4 regions of the Eubacterium sp. AM05-23 genome follow, and region 1 is predicted to be linked to each of the others. Evidence: riboswitches for the same ligand, from Rfam matches in the RefSeq annotation. Region 1 holds a riboswitch; each other region holds the start of a gene.

The links. A riboswitch is a leader RNA that binds a small molecule or an ion and turns the genes downstream of it on or off. The one in region 1 is predicted to bind cobalamin.
Region 2: it holds a riboswitch for cobalamin, as region 1 does, so the genes downstream of both, DW091_RS11095 (ABC transporter substrate-binding protein) here and DW091_RS19275 (iron chelate uptake ABC transporter family permease subunit) in region 1, are expected to answer to the same signal.
Region 3: it holds a riboswitch for cobalamin, as region 1 does, so the genes downstream of both, DW091_RS19540 (energy-coupling factor ABC transporter permease) here and DW091_RS19275 (iron chelate uptake ABC transporter family permease subunit) in region 1, are expected to answer to the same signal.
Region 4: it holds a riboswitch for cobalamin, as region 1 does, so the genes downstream of both, DW091_RS13705 (alcohol dehydrogenase catalytic domain-containing protein) here and DW091_RS19275 (iron chelate uptake ABC transporter family permease subunit) in region 1, are expected to answer to the same signal.

Annotation. Positions count from the first base shown of each region.
Region 1 is NZ_QUDF01000021.1:2,945-8,700, forward strand. Features, by position in the region: gene DW091_RS19250 (hypothetical protein) at 1-755, shown strand, start outside; gene DW091_RS19255 (GntR family transcriptional regulator) at 905-1,282, shown strand; gene DW091_RS19260 (ABC transporter ATP-binding protein) at 1,284-2,165, shown strand; gene DW091_RS19265 (ABC-2 transporter permease) at 2,173-2,766, shown strand; gene DW091_RS19270 (ABC-2 transporter permease) at 2,798-3,391, shown strand; cobalamin riboswitch at 3,613-3,792, shown strand; gene DW091_RS19275 (iron chelate uptake ABC transporter family permease subunit) at 3,916-4,947, shown strand; gene DW091_RS19280 (ABC transporter ATP-binding protein) at 4,949-5,756, shown strand, end outside.
Region 2 is NZ_QUDF01000007.1:73,409-79,164, forward strand. Features, by position in the region: gene DW091_RS11080 (MTAP family purine nucleoside phosphorylase) at 1-730, shown strand, start outside; gene mtnA (S-methyl-5-thioribose-1-phosphate isomerase) at 1,073-2,107, shown strand; gene DW091_RS11090 (sugar phosphate isomerase/epimerase) at 2,117-2,899, shown strand; cobalamin riboswitch at 2,933-3,108, shown strand; gene DW091_RS11095 (ABC transporter substrate-binding protein) at 3,212-4,162, shown strand; gene DW091_RS11100 (iron ABC transporter permease) at 4,234-5,268, shown strand; gene DW091_RS11105 (ABC transporter ATP-binding protein) at 5,283-5,756, shown strand, end outside.
Region 3 is NZ_QUDF01000022.1:42,995-48,750, forward strand. Features, by position in the region: gene DW091_RS19535 (leucine-rich repeat domain-containing protein) at 1-780, opposite strand, end outside; cobalamin riboswitch at 1,190-1,319, shown strand; gene DW091_RS19540 (energy-coupling factor ABC transporter permease) at 1,478-2,230, shown strand; gene DW091_RS19545 (energy-coupling factor ABC transporter substrate-binding protein) at 2,232-2,552, shown strand; gene DW091_RS19550 (hypothetical protein) at 2,664-3,065, opposite strand; gene DW091_RS19555 (hypothetical protein) at 3,102-3,521, opposite strand; gene DW091_RS19560 (AraC family transcriptional regulator) at 3,631-4,497, shown strand; gene DW091_RS19565 (hypothetical protein) at 4,502-5,245, opposite strand; gene DW091_RS19570 (leucine-rich repeat domain-containing protein) at 5,300-5,756, opposite strand, start outside.
Region 4 is NZ_QUDF01000009.1:103,403-109,158, reverse strand. Features, by position in the region: gene der (ribosome biogenesis GTPase Der) at 1-879, shown strand, start outside; gene DW091_RS13720 (hypothetical protein) at 1,054-1,914, shown strand; gene DW091_RS13715 (hypothetical protein) at 2,106-2,315, opposite strand; gene trpD (anthranilate phosphoribosyltransferase) at 2,317-3,426, opposite strand; gene DW091_RS13705 (alcohol dehydrogenase catalytic domain-containing protein) at 3,451-4,488, opposite strand; cobalamin riboswitch at 4,585-4,760, opposite strand; gene DW091_RS13700 (hypothetical protein) at 4,885-5,355, shown strand; gene DW091_RS13695 (response regulator transcription factor) at 5,710-5,756, shown strand, end outside.

The DNA of each region.
Region 1 (5,756 bases):
TGAAGGCGGCTAAAGATTCAGAGAACCTTGCCTGCTTTTGCGGCCAGATGACAGAACCGGCAAAAACCAACACAGTGCAAGAGCCAGCGCCGGTCCCAACCGCCGCCGAGCTTTTCGTGGCGGCGTCCAAGGGCGAACTGCCCATTGCAAAAAGAGTTCAATTCAGAAGAGCAGCCAGTAATGAAGAAAAGAAAAAATTGGCGGAGCATATTCTTGCCTGCAATAACCCATCGGTAAAGGCAGTGCTCCTGTCCACGTTTTTTGGAGTAGGTTTTCCCGGTCCATGCGAAGCAATTATTGCAGACGTCCGCTCAGGGAATCAACAGCTCCGTGAGGCCGCGCTGATGGTGCTGGAAAAATGCAGAGGTGAGGAAGTAAGGACACTGGCATTTGAACTACTGCCACAAAAAGAATACACGGCAAATGCGATCTGTATGCTTATTACCAACTACTGTAAAAGCGACAAAGAAAAACTGCTCAGGGCTTTATATCGTTTGCCTGTTACCTACTCTGGTTCGAATGGGTGGCACGGAGTTGTGCATCACATTCTCTGGGCGTTCGAACAAGGAGACGGCCGGGAGTATCCAAGAGAGCTCCTGCACTACATCTACCAGAATTCTCTTTGCTCCGGCTGCCGTGAAAATGCCGTTAAGCATCTTGTACGGAAAAAATGGTTGACTTCGGAAATCATGAGTGAATGCCGTTATGACAGCAATGAAAATATCAGAGAGTTCATCGAGAGCATCCAAAAATGAAAAAAGATAACGAATATGGTTGAAAATCAGGGTATAGAGAAGGAAAAACATAAATATAATTAAACTTGACAAAGTGTTAAATTGTGCTATACTGTACTTAAACGATAAGTACAATATAATACAGTTAAACGAAAAAGAGGTGGGAATGCTTGGATTTAATTATCAGCAATAACGTAAGCAAACCTATTTATGAACAAATCAGCAGTCAGGTAAAACAGGCGATTATGAGCGGCGAGCTTCAGCCTGGAGAACTTTTGCCATCTATGCGAGCGTTGGCAAAGTCGCTGCATATCAGCGTTATTACAGCGCAGCACGCTTACGAGGAATTGCAGCGGGATGGTTTTATAGAAACGGTTACAGGAAAGGGAACCTTTGTGTCTTCCCAGAATAAGGATTTTATTCGGGAAGAAAAGCTGCGGCAGGCAGAGGAGCACCTGATACAGGCAGCGGAAATAGGCCGGAGTAATGGGATTCCGGTGGGAAAGCTCGTCGAGTTACTGACGATTTTTTACGAAGGGGAGGAATAAAATGCAGAATATTATGGAAATTCATGGAATGTGCAAAAAATATGCAGATTTTAGCCTGAAGAATGTTTCTTTCTCTGTTCCCAGTGGTGCAATCGTCGGAATGGTCGGTGAAAATGGCTCAGGCAAGAGTACTATTATTAAATGTGCCCTGAATATCGACTTTATGGATTCCGGTGAGGTAGCGATACTTGGAAAGAAAAGCCTGAACTTGAAAAATAAGGACCGGGAACAACTCGGTGTGATTTTTGAGCAGACGAATTATCCGGTAACCATGACACCGAGGCAAATCGGCAGAATGCTTTCTAAAATATACCGGCAGTGGGACAGTCAGACCTATGAGATGTATCTGGAAAGAATGAAATTACCGGCGGATAAAAAGCTGATAGAATTTTCCAGAGGCATGTGCCAGAAGCATGCCATTATCTCGGCCTTGTCCCACAAACCAAAACTGCTGATCCTGGACGAGGCAACCAGCGGCCTTGATCCGGTTATCCGGGAGGAAATCTATGATTTGTTTCTGGATTTTGTCCAGGATGAAGAGAATGGAATTCTTATCACCTCTCAGATCACAAAAGATCTGGAAAGGGTTGCGGATTACATCATCTGTATGCATGAGGGTGAGGTGATTTTAGACCATCAGAAGGATCAATTACTGGGCGGTTACGGTATTCTGAGGTGCGGGCGGGTGGCCTTTCAGGCTTTGCCGAAAGAAGAGATGCTGCTCTCTTATGAACGGGATTATGAATGGGATGTACTGGTCGATAATCGGGAGAAAATAATGAAAAAATATCCACAACTGGTCGTTGATCCGGTTTCGATTGATGAATTGTTGTTGATGTACGCAAAGGGGAGAAAAAATGAGGGGTTTACTGATAAAAGATAGCCATATAATGACTAAAAGTGGTGTCGGGGCTACCCTTTTTGAAGCAGCTTTTGCAGCCTTTGCGCTAGGCGCTCTTGGGATGAAAAACCAGATGTGGCTTCCGTTGGTATTGGTAGTGTATTTTGTGAATGGAAATCTTTTTTACGACAGAAACTCTGGTTGGGAGAAAAGCTCTGTGGTTATGCCGGTATCACGAAAAAACATCGTTCAGAGTAAATACCTGCTCTTTGCGGTTACAGGGATGATCGGTTTGGTTTATGGCGTTGTTTTAACACGCGTTATCTGTACTGTTTTTGGATATCCGCTGGTACGTTTTGAGATGACAGGTTATGCACTTTCAAGTGCTGTTCTGGCGCTCTGTATCGGTGCAGTTGATCTGCCCGTCTGCCTGATTCCCATAAAACTGGTAAGAAAAAAGCTGTTGTTTGTTACGCTGCTTGCTGCCGGGGCGGCTGGGCTAATACTGCTGCTCATGGTGCCTGGCTGGCTTCACAATATTCATCCCATTGTATATTTTGCAGTTTTGAGTATGCTTGCAGGGGCAGTGTACTTTTGTTCGTACGTTACGGTATGCCGACGTTACACAACGATGGATTTATGAAAGAGAGGAAGTGCAGAAAATGCTTGGTTTGATGATAAAGGATATGCATGTCATCGTTAAATATCGTCTGACCTATATGCTGTTGGTTTCAGCGGTTTTGGTTTTGCTGCTCACCGCTTTTGGCGCTGGAAATAATTGTGCGATTGTCGGGCTTGTGTTCTCAAGCGTCGAGGGAACCATTGGGTTTGACCGCTCCTCAGAGTGGGAGAAATTTGCGATTACTCTGCCTGTGAGCAGAATGCAGGTGGTGTTGTCAAAATACCTGTTGTCGGTTATGCTGATGCTCATTGGCATGGTCTTAGGCCTCTTTGTCACGGTCCTATTCAATGCGGTGTTGCACCTGAACCTTACGCTGGGCGATTTAATGGCAGATGTTGTCACAGCGGTGCCGATAATGCTGATGCTTAACGCGATGGTCATAATGTTCAACATGAGGACCTCCCGCTTCACAGTTCTGGCCGTGTTGGTTGGCGTGGCACTTTTTTGGGGACTGCTCGGCGTGTTTGGATATTATTTTAAGTTTTCCGCTACAGCAGTTTTTAATGCACTGCTGCTGGCTTCAATTGTCCTATATGGGGTATCCTTTTTTCTGGCATGTCTGCTATACCGAAGAAAAGACCTGTGAAAGGAAATGGAGCGGGCGTGGCTGTTGTGGGATGTGAAGAAAAAATGAACCATGGATCTGCCGATGGTTCGTGCCGTCAAGGTATACTGGTAGGGTGAGTCGTACAGGTGGCAGTGCGGGCAGTAGTGTGGCATTCATAAACAAAACGAAACAATACTAGAAGAAATAAAATAGCAAAACAGGATAAATCTTTATAAAGTTGAAGAACCAAGCGATCTGTGTTATAATCAAAAAAATTAAATAAGAGATGAATCTATAAGGAAAACGGTTAGAATCCGTTACAGCCCCCGCTACTGTAAATGCGAACAAAGTTCTCATAACCACTGTCCATTGGGTATGGATGGGAAGGGAGAATGGAGGAAGATGCATGAGTCAGGATACTTAAAAAAGGTCTGCACTTCGGAGGGAAGTGGAGCGAGTATTGAATAATATGTTTATATTGTTATCAATCCGACCTTTCTTAGTATATTGAGAAAGGCCGGATTTTTTGTTTTTTTATAATGGAGAAATCGGAGGGGAGAAGTATGAACAAAAAAGTTAAAAGGTACATCATGCCGATATCGATTATCGGATGTGTCGTTCTTATTTATTTCTGTACAATTATCGGAATTACAGCCATCCCTTTTGGCGATGCCAACAGGATTCTTTTGCATGAAATTTTGCATTTACCGGTCAACATGGAGGGCATTGCACAGGGAAATATTGCCATTATCTGGAACGTACGTCTGCCGAGAGTTCTTTTAGGATTTTTAACAGGAGGTGCACTTGCGGTATGCGGTGCCGCCTATCAGGGGATTTTCAAAAATCCTATGGCCGATCCGTTTATTTTGGGGGTATCATCCGGGGCAGCTCTGGGCGCTTCCATTGGAATTATTATGAACTTTTCTGCCAGTATTCTGGGGCTAAACGGCACTGCACTGCTGGCTTTTATTGGGGCTTTTTTAACGATTTTTTTGGTATACAGCATCTCAAAGGTAGGGCGCAAGGTTCCGGTTGCGTCACTGCTGCTGAGTGGTATTGCAGTGGGCCAGTCTTTGAGTGCGTTTATGTCTCTGCTGATGATTTTTAATGTTCAGAGCATGAACCAGATTATGTTTTGGACCATGGGAAGCCTGAATGGAAAAGGCTGGAATCAGGTTTTGATCGTACTGCCTTACGTGATCGTGGGACTGCTGATTTTATTTACATCATTAAGGGAGCTGGATATTATGCTGCTAGGTGAGGATACAGCCACGCAGCTTGGGGTAAATACCGAGGCGCTCAAGAAAAAGGTGCTTGTTTCCTCCTCCATTATCACAGCTGCGGTTGTCTCTGTGACTGGAATTATCGGCTTTGTGGGGCTGGTTGTGCCTCATGTGGTCCGGATGCTCACGGGTCCTAAACACCGCATTCTGGTTCCTTTTTCTCTGGTATTCGGCGGTACCTTTCTTATTATCTGTGATACGCTGGCCCGAACTGTGTCTTCTCAGGAGATACCGGTGGGGATTATAACCGCCGCCTTCGGTGGACCGTTTTTCATTTATCTGCTGCGGAAGTCTAAGAAGGGAGGCACCTGAGATGAGTAATCCGGCGATTCTGAGTTTTAAGGGTGTGCATACCGGTTATCCGGGAAAAGAGATTATTAAAGGGTTTACCGCAGATATCTACCAAGGCGATTTTGTAGGACTGATCGGTTCAAATGGAACTGGAAAATCAACCCTTTTAAAATGTTTATCAGGGCTGCTGCCGACCACAGAGGGGAACATTACCATTGAGGGAAAGAACAACGCAGGCCTGAAGCAGAGGGAACGTTCTCAGCTTATTGCAGTGGTTCCGCAGTCTTTCAGTATTGAATACGACTTTTCTGTGGAAGAGATCGTACTCATGGGAAGAAATCCTTATCTGAGCTATCGGGATAAAGAGAGTTCAAAAGACTATGACATTGTTGAAAAAGCAATGCTCATGACTAAGACTCTGCAGTTTAAGCGCCGCTTGTTTAACGAACTCAGCGGCGGCGAAAAGCAGCGGGTAATTCTGGCCAGGGCCATCGCCCAGGAGCCGGATATTCTGCTGTTGGATGAGCCCACTTCCGCTTTGGATATTCACCATCAGATAGAGGTTATGGAGTTGATTAAGGAGCTGAACACCCAAAAAGGGATGACGGTTGTCGCTGTACTGCACGACCTTAATCTTGCCGCCCGTTTTTGTGAACGGCTGATTATGATTCAGGGAGGACGCGTGGTGGCGGATGGTACGCCGGCAGAGGTGATTGTCCAAGATAATCTTAAAAAATTGTATGATATGAAGATGTTTATCTGGAATAACCGGATTTTTGAAAAGCCGGAGGTCATCCCCGTAAGGGTTCTCAAAACAAAACAGGTTGAGC
Region 2 (5,756 bases), on a different contig from region 1:
CGGCGTGATCGGCGGTTCCGGTCTCTATGAGCTGTATCCGGACGTTAAAAAAATTGAGGTGGACACACCCTACGGCAAAACCTCCGACGCCATCAGCCTGGTGACTGTCGGCGACAAAAAGGTGGCCTTTATGCCAAGACACGGCAAAGATCATACCCTGAACCCCTCCGAAATCAACTACCGGGCCAACATCGACGCTTTTGCGCAGCTGGGAATCCGGGCGCTGATTTCACCCTGCTGCGTTGGCTCGCTGCGTCCGGAAATCGAACCGGGGGATTTTGTAGTCACCGACCAGTTCATCAACATGACATCAGGCCGCAAGGATACCTTTAACGAGACCCCCAATGTGGTTCACCTGAGCTCAGCCGATCCTTACGATCCCGGCCTTCGTCAGATTGCCCTTGAGGAAGCCGGAAAGCTGGGGATTAAAACCCATGACGGCGGGACTGTTGTCGTGGTCAACGGCCCGCGGTTCTCGACCCGTGCCGAAAGCCGCATGTTTGCCATGATGGGAGCGGATGTCGTCAATATGACCCAGTATCCGGAAGGATACCTGTGCATGGAAAAGGGGATTCCGGTTGTCAACATCGCCCTGATCACAGATTACGATGCCGGACTGGAGGGCCGCCCGGATATCAAGCCTGTGCAGGCCGAAGATGTGGTGCGTGTGCTCGAGGATAACAACGACCGAGTGAAACAACTGATTTTTAGGATGATTGAACGCATATAAAAAAGATACCTCCCTTAACCAAGGAAGGCCAGACGGCAGACAAAGGATGTCCGCAAGAGATAAAGCGTTAAAAAGAGGCTTTTGAAGTGGAAAGTGGATAGTGGAAAGTTGAAAGTTCAGGGGCAAATCAGCCGTTGGCCGATTTGATTGAATGCGGCCTGTGGCTGCTGTTCTAGTCGTTTTTGCGTCAGCGAAAACGTTCCATAACTTTCCACTTTCAACTTTCAATTTTTAACTCAAAGGGCTTCAAGCTTTCTCTTTGCAGCTCATGACCGACTTTGCCGACGTCCTGACCTCTCTTAACCAAGGGAGGCTTTTTCAGATAGCGAGAAAGGAAGAATGATGAAACCTGTTTATTATGAAAATGGCGCTTTAAAAATGCTTGACCAGACTCTGCTGCCAACCGAGGAGGTAACGCACAGTTACACCGACTACCGCGAGATTGCCGCCGCCATTGTGGATATGATTGTCCGCGGGGCGCCGGCCATCGGAGTGACTGCCGGATACGGCGTTTATTTTGGCGCGCTGGAATTTGAAAAGCTACCGAAGGAGACCTTTTTAAAGGAAATGGAGACTGTCTGCCACGTGCTTCGTGCCACCCGGCCAACGGCGGTCAACCTGTTCTGGGCAGTGGACCGGATGGAGGGCGTGATCAAAAACAACTCGGAAAAAACAGTGGCAGAGATCACAGCGCTCCTGAAAACCGAAGCAGACGCCATTTGCAGAGAGGATATTAAGATGTGCCGGGATATGGGCGCTTACGGCGCAGAGCTGATCCACCGTAAGGATACCATCCTGACCCACTGCAATGCAGGAGCCCTCGCCACAGCGGATTACGGGACAGCCCTCGGCGTTGTGCGTGCCGCCTGGGAGGCAGGCAAGGAGATATCCGTCTACGCCGATGAGACAAGACCCTTTCTGCAGGGGGCCCGTCTCACCGCCTATGAGCTTCAAAAAGACGGCATTCCAGTCACACTGATCACAGACAATATGGCCGGCTGGATGATGAAGCAGGGAAAAATCGACTGTGTGGTGGTGGGAGCAGACCGCATCGCCCGAAATGGCGACGTGGCCAATAAGATCGGAACCTACAGCGTGTCCATTCTGGCAAAAGCCCATGGCATTCCTTTCTATGTGGCAGCGCCCACCTCAACCATTGATTTTAATATGTGGTCCGGCGATGATATTGTCATTGAGGAACGGGACACAAGAGAGATCAGCCATATCAAAGGACAGCAGATCGCGCCGGACGGTGTGCGCATGGAAAACCCGGCCTTTGACGTGACCCCGCATCAGAATGTCACAGCCATCATCACAGAAAAGGGCGTTGTATATCCGCCCTTTGACCTGAGCATACCCAGGCTTCAGGGTGAATAGAGGAAGCCGATGAAATACAGTATGTTTTCGTGGTTTGGCTACTTCATGCCTTTTGAGGAGCGCATTGACGTGATCAAAGAAGCCGGTTTTGACGAGGTGATGATTTCCTGGGAGGACGAGTGTGAGCCTTATTATCTGGAGAAAGAAAAATTTCCGGACATTGTGCGGAGCAAGGGGCTTGGAATCACCAATATTCACGCGCCCTTTATCGGTTATAACGACATCTGGGAAAAGGAGCCTGCACAGACCAGAGCGCTTTTAGATACCTTTGTCAGCTTTGTGCGGGACTGCCGTACCTTCGAGATTCCAGCTGTGGTGGTACACACTAATGATCTGGACCTTGGCCCCTATAAATGGGAAAATGGGCTGGCTTTTTTCTCAGAGCTGGCAGAGGCCGGGGAGAAGTACAGCGTCGATATCGCCGTTGAAAATGTGTCGCGGCAGTTTTTGCTGAAGGGACTGCTGGATGCCATCCAGGCCGATCATTTTGGTATGTGTTATGACAGCTCCCATGACTATATGCTGCCTTGCGGCAGAGGTAAGATTCTTAAAACCTACAAAGACCGGATCAAGGCGCTGCATTTGTCCGACAACGACCTGCATATTGACCGGCACTGGATACCGGGCGAGGGTGAAATCCCCTTCTGTGAGGTCATGCCTGAGATCCTGAGCACCGGCGTGGATTTTATCTCCTACGAGGTTATCGCAAGCGATGCGTGGAAAAAGCGAGAGCCCCTTGAGTTCTGCCGTGCAGTTCGGAACAGCCTTGATCTGGAGAACAATAATTTCTAATTGCACAATTCGGGGATTTGTGCTAAACTTCAATTAACAACTTAATGATGCTGTTTTGTTAGAGGAAAGCGGTTGAAATCCGCTACAGCCCCCGCTACTGTAATTGCAGACAAGATCCTCATAGACCACTGTCAGGCGTATCCTGATGGGAAGGGAGGATGGAGAAGGAAGCAAGAGTCAGGACACTTGAAGCAAAGCGATATAATCACTTCGGAGGGAAGTAGAGGATTGTATATTATCATAATCCGGCCTCTCTCATGGGGTCGGTTTTCTTTGTTTTAAGCAGTTTTAAATTTATTTATGGAGGGACCAATGAAGAAGAGTGTATTGAAAAGTTTACTGATGGCTCTGGCCTGTGCGGCGCTGTTGTTTGGCGCGGCAGGCTGTGCTCAGAATAGCCAGAAGGGTGGAGAAGCTTCCGGCGCGGTTACTGGAGAAACCGCTTACCCAATCTCCATTACCGATGATCTGGGCAATAATGTGGAAATCGAAAAGGAACCCGCAAAGATCGTGTCTCTGTCACCCGCAAACACCGAAATCCTGTTTGCCCTGGGTGTGGGAGACAAGGTGGTCGGACGGACCGATTACTGCAATTATCCCGAGGAAGCTGCCCAGGTAGCGTCGATTGGCGATTACAATAATCCCAATGTGGAAAAGATTATTTCCCTGGCCCCGGATGTCGTTCTGGCGGGTGATCTGATCAGCGATGATGTCCGCAGTCAGATTGAAGCCACCGGCGCAAAGGTTATTACTTACACACCAATGTCTGTGGACGCGGTGGAAAGCACCATCATTAATACTGGCAAGGTGGTTAACGCCAATGATAAGGCCAAGGAAATCACCGACAGCATGACGAAAAAATATGATGAGATTAAGGAAAAGGCGGCGGCAGCCAATCCGCAGAAATCAGTCTTTATCGATATTGGCGGTTATTACAGCGCCGGAGATAACTCCCTGCTGGGCAATATGCTTAAGGATATTAACGCCAAAAACATTGCCTCAGACGCCGGCACAGACTGGCCGCAGCTGAGCGTTGAACAGATTATCGCAAAGAACCCGGACGTCTATGTGTCCTTCTTTACCACACCGGACGAGATCAAAAAGGTGCCGGGCTTTGACCAGGTCAATGCTGTCAAGAACGACGCCATTGTCTATTACGAAATGCTCTCTCCGGACAGCGACCTGATCCAGCGCCCCGGACCGCGTATTGTCGATGGGCTGGAGCTGCTGGCTACAGCCGTTTATCCGGATCAGTTTAAGTAGAAAGATTTCTCCGCAGGGGGGGCTTTTGCCCCCAGCGGAGGTTTTAAACAGACGGTTAAGGAAGAGGTCGGATGAAAACAAAGATGAAAAGATACGCGATGCCCTTATCCATTGTAGGGTGCCTGATCTTAATTTATTTATGCACCATCGTAGGCATTACCTCCATTCCCTTTGGCGACGCTAACAGGATTTTACTGCACGAGGTGCTGCACCTTCCTGTTAACATGGAGGGAATATCGGCCGGTAATATTGCGATTATCTGGAATGTACGGCTGCCGAGAGTCATTTTAGGCTTTCTGACAGGCGGAGCGCTGGCAGTCTGCGGCGCGGCCTATCAGGGGATTTTCAAGAACCCCATGGCAGATCCTTTTATTCTGGGGGTGTCTTCCGGTGCGGCGCTGGGCGCGTCCATTGGAATTGTCATGCACTTTTCAGCAGGTTTCCTGGGATTAAATGGGACCGCTGTTCTAGCCTTTGTAGGCGCCTTTCTGGCGATCTTTTTAGTGTATAACATTTCAAAGGTCGGGAGAAAAGTGCCGGTTGCGTCCCTGCTGCTGAGCGGGATTGCCGTGAGCCAGTCGCTGACGGCTTTTATGTCCCTGCTCATGATTTTCAATGTTCAGAGCATGAATCAGATTATGTTCTGGACCATGGGGAGTCTGAACGGTAAGGGATGGGACCAGGTAATTACTGTTTTACCTTACGTGATCATCGGCTGTCTGATCCTGTTCACAACGGTTCGGGAGCTGGATATCATGCTTCTCGGAGAGGACGCGGCCACACAGCTTGGGGTCAATACCGACCATCTGAAGAAAAAAGTGTTGATTGTCTCATCTGTGATTACCGCGGCTGTGGTTTCCGTGACAGGGATTATCGGCTTTGTCGGACTGGTGGTGCCGCACATTGTAAGAATTTTGTCCGGCCCGAAGCATCGGATTTTGCTGCCCTTTTCACTGGTGTTTGGAGGAACCTTCCTTATTATCTGCGATACACTGGCCCGGACCGTTTCCTCACAGGAAATTCCGGTGGGAATCATCACCGCTGCTTTTGGCGGCCCCTTTTTTATTTACCTTTTGCGTAAATCGAAGAAAGGAGGTACCCGTTAGTGGAAGATGCTGTTATGTTGAAATTTGAAGGCGTTCATACCGGCTATGGCAGCAAAGAGGTGATTAAGGGCTTTACAGCAGAGATTCATAAGGGTGAGTTTGTCGGCCTTATCGGCTCGAACGGTACGGGCAAATCCACGCTGCTCAAATGCCTGTCGGGCCTTCTGCCCATTACCGGCGGCCGGATTGTGGTAAAGGGCAGGGATAACGCTGGTCTTAAGCAGCGTGAACGCTCTCAGATGGTGGCCGTCGTTCCCCAGTCCTTTGATATCGACTATGACTTTACGGTTGAGGATATTGTGCTCATGGGCAGGAACCCTTATCTGAGCTACAGGGACCGCGAGAGCGTCGAGGATTACCGGATTGTGGAGCAGGCTATGAAGATGACCAAAACCCTTGGCTTCAGAGGCCGTATGTTCAATGAGCTGAGCGGCGGTGAAAAGCAGCGTGTGATCATCGCGCGGGCCATTGCCCAGGAGCCGGACATT
Region 3 (5,756 bases), on a different contig from region 1:
GTCTATCCTAGATCCCTCATAGCAATGCACCGTCACGTCGTTCCGGTTAAAGAGCCACTCGCCCACTTCTTCGGGATCGTGTTTTATCTCGACATCCTTTAAATTGGGACATCCGTGAAAGGCCCATTTACCAATAACTTTTACTGTTTCTGGTATCTTGAGGGCTGTCAGCTTTTTACATTTTAGAAATCCGGATTCGTCGATCACCTCCAAACCCACTGGCAGATCAAGCTGCTGAAAGCTGCAGTTTACAAAGGCTTCCTTGCCGATATATTTTAAGTTTTCTGAAAATCGGATGGATTCTAAGCTTTTACACATGTAGAAGGTCCTGAAGGGTAGCTTTTCGATGGCAGTGGGAATCTCAATATGTGTGAGTTTATCGCAGTTGTAAAAGGCGTTTTCTCCAATTTTGGTAAGTTGTTTTGGCAGTTCTATCCTTTCCAGCCCACGGCAAAATTTGAAGGTGCGGTCTTTTATGGCCTTTACTCCCTCTGGAATCACAAGAGCCTGTATTCTTCGGCATTCCATAAAAGCGGCTTCTCCCAAAAGCTTGAGGCCGGAAGGCAGGTTGATGGACGAAAGCATGGTGCATCCTTCAAAGGCATGACCGCATATTTCCTTAACAGAACCGGCTACTTTAACTCTTTGCAACTTGGTCAGATTTTTAAACGCATTGACGCTGATCCGCTCAACACCTTCAGGAATGTCAGCGTACTTCACTGTTGCCTTTGGCAGATTCTTTTTTGAAAAGGCCTCTATCCTTTTTGCACTCTCACTCATTTTTACCTCCAAAATTCTCCATTTAAAATAAGTTCATTTATCGTACGAAAAACGCCGCTATATAACTATAACTAATTGCACCTTCATTAAAATGATTTTATTTCAATTTTATAGATATCATGCTTTTTCTATACCTATAGTTTCTATATTTATTCAAATGCATTTTTTATACTTTTGAAGCTATAAAATCCAACAACAGAACCTATTGTAGTCCATTTTTACGATTTTGTCAAATAATCAAAAAGCTTTTAAGGATATTCATATTTTTTACCTTATATTTATCGCAGCGCACAGGTAATATACATATAGGGGGCATGTGTATATCTATATCTAATATTTTTTCTAAAAATTCAACTTTACGCTATTGACATTACAAAAAAGGGTGCTATAATTAGAAATGTAGTCGGTTCTCCGGCACATTTTTAATGATTTCCATCATAATCGATGGTTTAAGCAGAATTGGGTGAAAATCCCAAACGGTCCCGCCACTGTAAGACGTATGTCAAGTCAGGATGCTGATCATTAAAACTGTATTACATTTGGTTACGAGGAGATAACTAAGTGTTTGGACGAAATCACAGGATTTTATTTTATTTCGTACTTTCACCGCTTATCTGCCCGGTAAGCGGTTTTTTTATACTTTTTTAGTTTATTGAATCACAGCCAATGTAAAAATTCATTTATCGAGGAGGTAAAAATGACAAAGAATCAAAGAAGGTTTGTCACACTGCTTGGCGCCTGGGCGCTTGTATTTGGGATTGTACCCGCCGCAAACGCAATGCACATTATGGAAGGTTATCTTCCTGTGGGGTACTGCATTGCCTGGGGAGTTATCTGTCTGCCCTTTTTAGCTGCTGGTTTTTTCTCGATCAAAAAAACCCTGACGGGCAACAGAAGATCCATTACACTTCTGGCCATGGCCGGCGCATTCATTTTCGTTATTTCTTCACTGAAGATTCCATCTGTAACGGGCAGCTGTTCACACATGACAGGTACGGGGCTTGGCGCGATTTTATTTGAACCAAGTGCGGTTAGTATTTTAGGCATTATTGTATTATTATTCCAGGCCATTCTGCTGGCTCACGGTGGTTTGACTACCCTTGGCGCTAACACTTTTTCAATGGCAATTGCCGGTCCGTTTGTATCTTTTGGAATTTATAAGCTCTGTCAGAAGATCAAGGTTAACCGCAAGGTCGGCATTTTCCTGGCCGCTGCTCTTGGGGATTTATTTACCTACTGTGTTACCAGCATTCAACTGGCGATGGCTTACCCGTCCGAGCAGGGCGGCGTGGCAGCTTCTGCTGTTAAATTCCTGGGGGTTTTTGCTCCCACGCAGCTGCCGCTTGCCATTATCGAAGGGATTTTAACGGTTATTATCGTTATCGCATTGGAAACCTACGCAAGCCCGGAACTCAAGTCCATTGGCTTCTTAGCATCGGAGGAAGTGTAAAATGAGCAAAAATAAAAAAACGGTTATCATTCTTCTTGTTATTGTTGCTTTATTGGTGGTTGTACCGCTTTTTGCCCTTCAGGGCGCTGAATTTGGCGGTTCTGACGATGCGGGCAGCACCATGATCGAGGAAATTCAGGGAGGTGAATATGAACCCTGGTTTACTCCTGTTCTTGAAACGCTGATCAACGGGGAACTGCCTGGCGAAGTTGAATCTCTGATTTTCTGCCTTCAGACTGGTATCGGCGTTGGTATTCTGGCTTTCTTTATGGGCCGAATGGTGGAACGCAAGAAACTGGGGAAAGAAGAAGCTGAGCTATAGTACTGACAAGAATACAAAAAATAAAACACGCCTAAACAGCGTGTTTTATTTTTTTAAATTATCCCCCTATATAAATAGGAAGACTTTTTTATCTATTGAACGTCTGATTGACTATTCTTCTTTTTTCGTTTTAAAAATTAAACATACCAGCATGGCGATTACTGTCATCCAACACAGCACTGTTATGGCTAATGCAGGCTTATTCAGATATAAGGCTGGACGAGCAAGAAAATACAGCATAACAGCGACGAGCAACGCGGTTACCAAAATAATAAGGTAGATACGTACATTTTTAAGATTATACTTATCACGTTTATACTCAAAGCAAATAAATGTGAGCCAGGCAAAAAGGCTTAAAAACAAAGCGACTCTGCCCCAGAATAAAAAAGTATGAAGCCAATTGATCACCTCAGTTTGCGATCCGCTGTAAAGGTAAGTGTCGATTCCTTTTAATACAAAATAGCCGATAAAAAATAACATCAGTTTAATATGGTTATCCACTCTTCTTTTCATGGCACAGACTCCATTCCATTTTTAAAATTTTAATCTTTATTTCCTGATCTTACTGTTTGAAAAAACCTGCAAAAGTGAGATCAGAATACCAATCCATCCAACTGTTTTGACAAAGGTAAAAAATGCCCGGTACGGACTGTAGAGCGGTACAAAGCACTGGATCAAAACGACTGCGCAGCCAAGTCCAGTGGCGATTATCAGATAATTTTTCACTTTTTTTAAATCGTAGTATCCTTTATAGGTTGACAGAATATAATAAGCAAAAGCGGCAATCATCACCAACAGCCCACAGACCTGTATAATGCCAAAGGTATAAGCGATACCGCTGAGCTGTTCAGGGGCCAGGAAGTGGCTCCCGTTTCGCTGGAGCCAGATGCTGAAGAGATTGATAGAAAGCGCCAGCAATGCCATGGCCAAAATAATATAACGCATGCCTTTATCTTTTTTCTTATCCATGTTTTTACCTCTCCTTCGTTCTTCATAACGGACAATATTTTAAAAAACGGCAACAAAAATCAAACTTTTCTCTGTAAATAGCGTATAATAAAAATCAAGGAGGAATCCTATGGAACTAAACGCTGTTTTTACTTACATTGAAATGCACCTGAATGAAGACCTCACGCTCGATGTGCTAGCCCGACATTTTGGGTATTCAAAATACTATTTTTTACGTTCCTTTCACAGGGAAACAGATACAACGCCATCGGATTACATCCGCAGGCGCAGACTGGCAAGTGCCGCATCCCTGTTAAGACATACCGACTACCCTATTTTAAGAATTGCCTTTGAGCTTTGTTTTGAATCTCAGGAAGCGTTTACACGTTCATTTAAAAAAATTTATGGATTACCACCAGGAAAATACCGCCTCCTGATGAAAGATTTAACGAAAGGATACAAAATTATGAGCGAAACAAACCCTTTTGAAGCGTGGACCCTCACAGGCAGTGCCCCGGAAAAATACCAGCTGATGTCCGATGACAGGATCTTTAACGCCGGGACCCAGTCAGCGCGCCTAAACTCGGGCACTGAAAAGATAAATGCTGGTGATTTTTGTGCCATCGCCCAGCTTTTCAGCGCCAGATATTATATTGGAAAACGCGTTCGCCTTTCCGGCTATTTAAAAACACTTTCTGTGGACGGCTATGCGGGGCTTTGGCTGAGAATAGACACCCCCTTAGGCACCGCTGCCTTTGATAACATGCATAATCGACCGGTTAATGGCACATCCAGCTGGTGCCGTTATACCTGTGTGCTCGATGTTCCCCTGGAAAGCACTTCCATTGCAATCGGCGCGCTGCTTTGCGGCAGCGGTACGCTCTGGATTGACCAGCTCCAGTTTGAGGTGGTTGATCCAAGCGTCCCACTGACCGTTCCAAGCCAGTCTGAACACCTTCCCGGTCATCCTGAAAATCTTAATTTTCAGGAAGGGTAACATTTTAATTTTTAGCGATACTTTGGTAAAAGGTCACTTCATCTCCTAACACTCCGCCCATTTTCGTAAGGGTCAATGTGTCATCTTGCTTGCTGATATGCCAGTTTCCGCTTTCTGTCAGAGCCATAGCCCGTTCAGAAAGCGGTGCTTCGGTATCCGGCATTAGCTGAAGATTCAAGTTCCACTCAGTTCTTTCAATGTTAAGGGACTCACCTTCTAAAATGTTGTAGATGCCGCCAACTGTCTCCGGATTTCCTTGTTCATCATTATAGATAAGAATAAAGGAACTATCTTCTCTGAAATGAAAGGTTTCGCGTGCGTTTTCCCGCGTCGTCCAGAAGCCTCTTATCCATTTTGCAGCAGCCACTGCTTTGGTCGGGTGGCGTAGATCATAAGATTGCTCTGCAGTCTCCTTTATTCTGAAATACCAGGTATCTATTTTGCTGCACCGCAAAGCATCGCCGCTAAAAGACCAGTCGTCATTGCTAAAGCTTGTTTTGGCATGTTCCATGGTATAGTCCTGCTCCTTGCCTCTAAGCCGTATGCTATAATTTTCCGGTCCCTCCCACGTTCCGTCTGTCAATTCGTCGGAGGTATAGGTACCATCCTCTGCAATGACCAAGGGCAAATCCGGGTTCTGATCGCTGTACCAGGTGCCTACATAGTCTTCCGGACTTTGCCCAACCGTGAACGCTAATAAAAACAGCAATATCATTAACCATATTGTGCTCGACCGAATCTTTTTCATCTCGATTCCTCCCTGTTCTCAGGCAATGAATGCTCTCAGCAGATGGCTTTTTAATTATTCTTCAACATACTCTCTTTCATAACCGAACTGATCACAGTATTCATCCACCTTTGAGCCCTTTATACACTGAAACGTGGTGCTCCGGTTAGTCAGCCATTCTCCCATGAACTCCGGATCATGAAGGATCTTGATGGTCTTGAGCCGGTTACAGCCATGAAATACCCAGTCATCAATGTATGTAATATTTTCGGGAATGGTCACATGCGTCAGATGCCGGCATCTGAAAAAGGATTTTATGCCAATACTCTCGATATTTGGCGGAATATTTAATGTCTCTATGGCTAAGTCGATAAAGGTTTCATCCAAAATGTGTCGCAGCCCTCTTGGCAGCTCAAGATTTTTCAAGCTCTTGCAGCGGATAAAAGCGCCCTCCTGAATCTCAACCAATTTGTCCGGGAACTGGATTTTACTGAGCATTTCACAGTTGTAAAAAGCCTTTCTGCCAATGTAT
Region 4 (5,756 bases), on a different contig from region 1:
GAGCAGGGCCTTGGCCTTGGCGACTTTCTGGACGCGGTGATCGAGCGGGTTAAGAAAGTCTATGATGAGGACGAGCAGGAGGATGATAACCTGAAAATCGCGGTGATCGGAAAGCCAAACGCGGGCAAATCCACCCTGATCAACAAAATGCTGGGCCATGACCGGCTCATCGTCAGCGACGTACCCGGCACTACCCGTGACGCCATCGACACCGAAGTGCGCTTTAACGGCCGGGATTACACCCTCATTGACACCGCGGGGCTGCGGAAGAAAAAGAAGATCTATGAGGATATTGAGCGCTACAGCATTGTGCGCGCCATTGCCGCTGTTGACCGGAGCGATGTGGTGCTGGTGCTGATCGACGGGGAAAAGGGCGTGACGGAACAGGACGCCAAAATTGCCGGCATTGCCCACAACCGCGCCAAGCCGTCCATTATCATTGTCAACAAATGGGACATTGTGGAAAAGGACACCAAGACCATGGATAAGATGAAGCGGGAAATCCGGGATACGCTGTCTTTTATCGACTATGCGCCCATTCTGTTTATCTCGGCCAAAACCGGGCAGCGGGTCAGCAAGATTTACGAAACCATTGATTTTGTCAAGAGTCAGACGGAAAAACGCATTACCACCGGTAAGCTCAACGAAGCCATGACAGAATTTATTATGATGAAGCAGCCGCCAACCAAGAGCGGCCGCCGGCTGAAAATTTTCTACGCCTCACAGACTGGCGTCAACCCGCCGACCTTTGTGGTCTTTGTCAACGACGCGACGCTGATGCACTTTTCCTATCAGCGCTATCTGGAAAACAAAATTCGGGAGACCTTTGATTTTGATGGCACACCCATCCGGTTCTTTGTGCGGGAACGAAACGACTGACAGCGCTGCCGGCCCCCTTCACCTTAGGGTGAGGCGGGTCTTTTTTGATTTTGCATATAGAAAGCGTGGAAAAGTAAGCTGCATTGCCGTAACTGTTTTTATCCGTAAAAATATGATATAATAAAGATAAACTTCTGTGGACATTTGATTTGGGTTCTTTGTGTGAGGAAAGCCATGAAAAAAGAAGGAAAATCAACGGTGCTGCTGATGCTGGGCGGGATTGTATTCATGATTTTGATGGACGCGGCGGGGCATTATCTGGCGGGAAACTGGTATCCCTATGAGTTTTTACTGACAGTAAAAAATGTGCTTTATGTGGTGGAATGGACTGGCATTGGCTTTGGACTGGGGCTTTTGGCCCACGGCGGCAGAGTGAAGAGAATCAGGATATCCAAAGCCTATCTGGTTGGTGCGTTGATGGTTTTTTTGATTGGCGCTTTCCAAAAAAGGATTTATGACATCATTCCGCGTAGTGTGATGGACTGGCTCTATGCACAGGAGATTTCAATTAGAATCTATGAGAACTGGTTTTTTGCCATTGCGGGATTGCTGCTGTTTTTGGGAGTGACATCCACGCCTAAAACGAGCGGTAAGAGTGGAAGAAAATTTGAATGGATTACCTGTGGGGTATTTCTGCTGCTTTTATTCCCCCTTGGGCAGCTGGGGTATAAGGCGCTCCAGATTCCAGATGAAGTTGGGCAGCAAGTTTATGTAGCGCTTTATTTTGTCCGTTTTCTTCTGTTCGGAATCGTGGCGTCGCTGACGGCGGTGCCTGGTGCGGCTGAAATACCTCAAAAGGCAGACAGCCTCAAGTCAGGAACGCTTTGTCTGGCCCTCTCACTAGGATGGTTTTTCCTGACAAAATGGAGCTTAGTTTCAGATCATCCCGTTATTCTCTGGGAAGGCGCTTACTGTTCGGCGCTTATGCTTGCCGCCTATGGCGGGCTGTTTCTCACAAAAGGGGCTTTGGAAGCCCGCAGAGGGAGAGACGGGGAGAAGGTTGTCGAAAAAGCCGATCATGCGGTGCAGAGATAAAGTGTGAGGCAATGTGAATGGAGAATGGTATCTTATGTAAAAATTCTCAACACTTCAAAAGAGCAGACCCGTCGAAACGACGCATAAGGTCCAGGCAGAGATGAGGTGCCGTTTCGTCACATCATTGACGACTGGAAAAAGTTGATCGCAGGATGCAAAGCGAAAGCAGGACCGCTTATGCGGTCCTTTTTTTACGCCCAAAAATAATCCTCTTCCTCAAGCACCAGTTTAATGATCCTCAGGTTTTTGAGCTCGGGCTTCAGGGCGGTCAGCTGGTCCTTCAGGCTGTCCAGCCGGCTGTCGTCATAGACACTGGCTTTATTGATGCCGACCAGGGTGTAGGAGCCGTCTTGGGCTATTTTCAGGTAGCCATTGTCGGATTTAAAGGCGTAAAGGTTCATTTTACACCTCGGCAGCCTGGGCAACGGCTTTCAGTTTTGCAAGGCCGGCCTGGGGATTGCGGTTCTGGGTGGCAACCCATTTTTCCAGGGCCTTGTAGGCTTTGCCGCTTGCGATGAGCTCGTGACTGCGCATATAGCCCTCCTGAATGCTGTCGGCCTTTCCGGCAACGTAGAGGATCAGCGCGCTGTTCAGACAGACGATGTTGGCGCGGGTGGGGGTGGAGGCGCCCTTCAGGATACGGACAATGCCCTGGGCGGCGGCGTCCACAGAGTCCCAGGGGGCCAGTTCATCCAGACAGCCGGGCTTGATCCCCAGGTTTTCCGGCGTCAGGGTACTGCGCTTTACAGTGCCGTCGGGCATGAGCTCAGCCACATGGGTGGGGCCGACGGTGGACGCCTCGTCGATACAGCCGCTGCCGGCTTCGCCATAGACGACCAGAGCGTGCTCATAGCCGATTTCGTGCATGATGTCCGGGACAAATTCCAGCATGTCCAGAGAGTAGACGCCGCGGACCGCATATTTTGGCAGGGCAGGGTTTGCCAGGGAGGCGGAGATGTTTAAAACGCTGCCAAAGGAAATCTGTGACAGTACCCGTCCGAGAGCTGTGGGGTGAACCTCTGGGCTCATGCCGTTAAAGATGCCGATGCCCGCAGTTTCGATGCTGGCCTTTACCACGTCCACACTGCAGTCCACATCTACGCCCAGGGCTTCCACCGCGTCGATGGTGCCGCAGACTGAGGTCAGCGCCCGGGAGCCGTGCTTGGCCATGGGGACGCCGTCCGCGGCGGCGATGATGCCGGCGACGGTGCTGATGTTAAAGGTCTTAAAGGTATCCATGCCAGTGCCGCAGTTTTCCACCACGGGCACAGCGGTCTGGGGCGTGACCTTGCAGGTGTCGATTTCGTAGATGGCCTCAAAGCTGCCGGCCACCTCGGCGGCAGTCGGGCCCTTGGCGCTGAGGGCGGCCAGAAAAGCGCCCTGCTGCATGGGCGTCTGGCGGTCGCCCAGGATTTCCATAAACATTTCCTTAGATTCTTCCTTGGTCAGATTTTCACGGTTGATGAGGCCGGTGATCACCTGGCCGTATTCTTTCATTGTAACTGCTTCCATTATTCGATTCCTCCATAGGGTGTGTTAATCAAAAACAACGATGGTTGAAAGGGTTTCGAGCTGCCGCACACGCTCAAGGCCGTGCGCCAGCTCCTCGAGCGGAATGCGCTCTGTAATCAGGTCTTTTACGACCAGGCTGCCGCTCTCCAGCAGCGCCTTGGCCCGGCGGCTGTGCGCGATGCCGCACCCGTAGGCGCCGGCCATGATCTGCTCCTTGTAATGAAGGGTATTGATTTCCGGCTGGGTGGCGCCGTCTGGGATAATGCCGCTGAAATGGCCGAAGCGTCCCCGCTTTTTCAGCGCACGCAGGGCCAGATTCATGGCCTCCGGAGCCGCGCAGCAGGGGATGGCCGCGTCCACGCCCTTGCCCTCTGTCAGGGCCGGCAGGGCCTTTTCGACGGCCTCGTAGCTTTCAAAGACGGCGTCAAAGCCCAGCTTTAACGCCCGCGCTGCCCGTTCGGGGTTGGTCTCGACCAGGAAGACCTTCTGTACCCCAAGGGCCTTTGCCACACGCAGGTTGAGGATGCCCATCCGTCCTGCGCCGATGATCAGCAGGGTATCCGAGGGCGCGAGCTTCAGTTTTTCCTGGACGTTGACGCAGCAGGAGAGGGGCTCGATAAAGGAAATTTCCTCAAAGCTCAGGGTGTCATTTTCAATGATGTTGATAATCTGGCCGCGGACGCCCTCCTCGGGGACGATCAGGTATTCCTGGAAGCCGCCGTCATAGTTAAAGCCCATGATGCGCATATGGTCGCAGAGGTTGTCATCGCCTTCTTCGCAGTAGGCACACCCGCCGCAGGCAATGCCCGGATGCACGTGCACCCGCTGCCCTTTCTGGTAGCCTGTGACCGCAGCGCCCACCTCGGCGATAACGCCGGAGATTTCGTGGCCCAGCACACGCGGGTACACCAGGTCGCGCTGGCCCATGGTCAGGCATTTGAGATCGGTTTTACATAAATTGCAGGCCTTGACCTGGACGAGGACTTCGTGGTCACCGCAGGACGGAATGGCGCGTTCGGTCATTTCCAGCTCGCCGGGGCCTGTTAAAACAACTGCTTTCATTCGGTATCTCCTTATTTTTTCAAACAAAAAAAGCCCGACCTTAATCTAAGGTGCGAACTTTCCATCATTCCCACAGGCCTTTATCGCTCAGATGAAGACCGTCGACACACTTCAGGCAGGTTTTCTGACTGAGGATTCACGCCTGGCTCCCTTCCCATCCTTTCGGACAGTGGTGATGAGCCGGGCAATCCACTTACAGCGGCGGGCCCGTCTAAGAATCTCACTTAGTTCCCTATTATCTGCCATGCAGCACCTGAAATGTTTTATGCTTTTTTATTATCATATCACATTTGCTCCGGGTGTCAAGATAAAATGTAAAAGTTTTAATCCAAAGGTGATATAATATCAGTGTTAACTGTGCGGTGACGCTATTCATAAAAACGAAGGAGGCAAAAAATGGGCCATTTTGGATTTTCATACATCGGCGCGCTGTATCTGCTGATGCTGTTTATCCCCAACCTGATCTGGACACGAAATCAGCCCGAGGGCTATGATTTTGGAAATGAGAATAAGCTGCTGCTGTGGTGCGAGCGCATCGGGCAGGTGGGGGTGAGCTGCTGTGCCCTGATCTTTACAGACTTTAACCTCCGCCCCCTGACGCCCTGGAGCCTGTGGCTGGCACTGTCCTTTGCGCTGATGCTGCTGTATGAGGGCTACTGGGTCCGGTATTTTAGGAGCGGGCGGAAGCTTAAGGATTTTTACTCGGGGTTTTGCGGTGTGCCCTTGGCGGGGGCAACGCTGCCGGTGTTTTCGTTTTTGCTTTTGGGGATCTACGGAAGGGTTTTCTGGATGGTCGTGTTTGTGGTGATTTTGGGGATTGGGCATATCGGGATTCACGGACAGCATTTCCGGGAGCTTGGGGAGTGACGGGTAAGCTGGGGGAAGGTCAAAGGATTGCGAAAGCTGGATGCAGCTTGGCGCTGTCCGCGGATTAAAAACGGTCTCTCTTATGCACAAACGACAACTTTCAGAAGTCGTTTGTGAAATCGACCCGACCGTTGTTTTAATCTTCGGACAGCTTTTTTGTACAATCCATTGACTTAAAAGCGGCATCGCGCCTTTGGTATCTGCGGGCGGCAGTCTGCCTCTTTTTAGTGCGGCAGCCGCTCATTTTTTAATAAACTAAATTTAATCCAGATTTTACATGCCTTTAACACAACATATGCTATAATCATATTATGTTACGGATTATGTTAAAAGTGAGTGAAGATTGGAGCGAAAATGAAAAAAATCCTGATTATAGAAGATGAACTTAATATATATGAGCT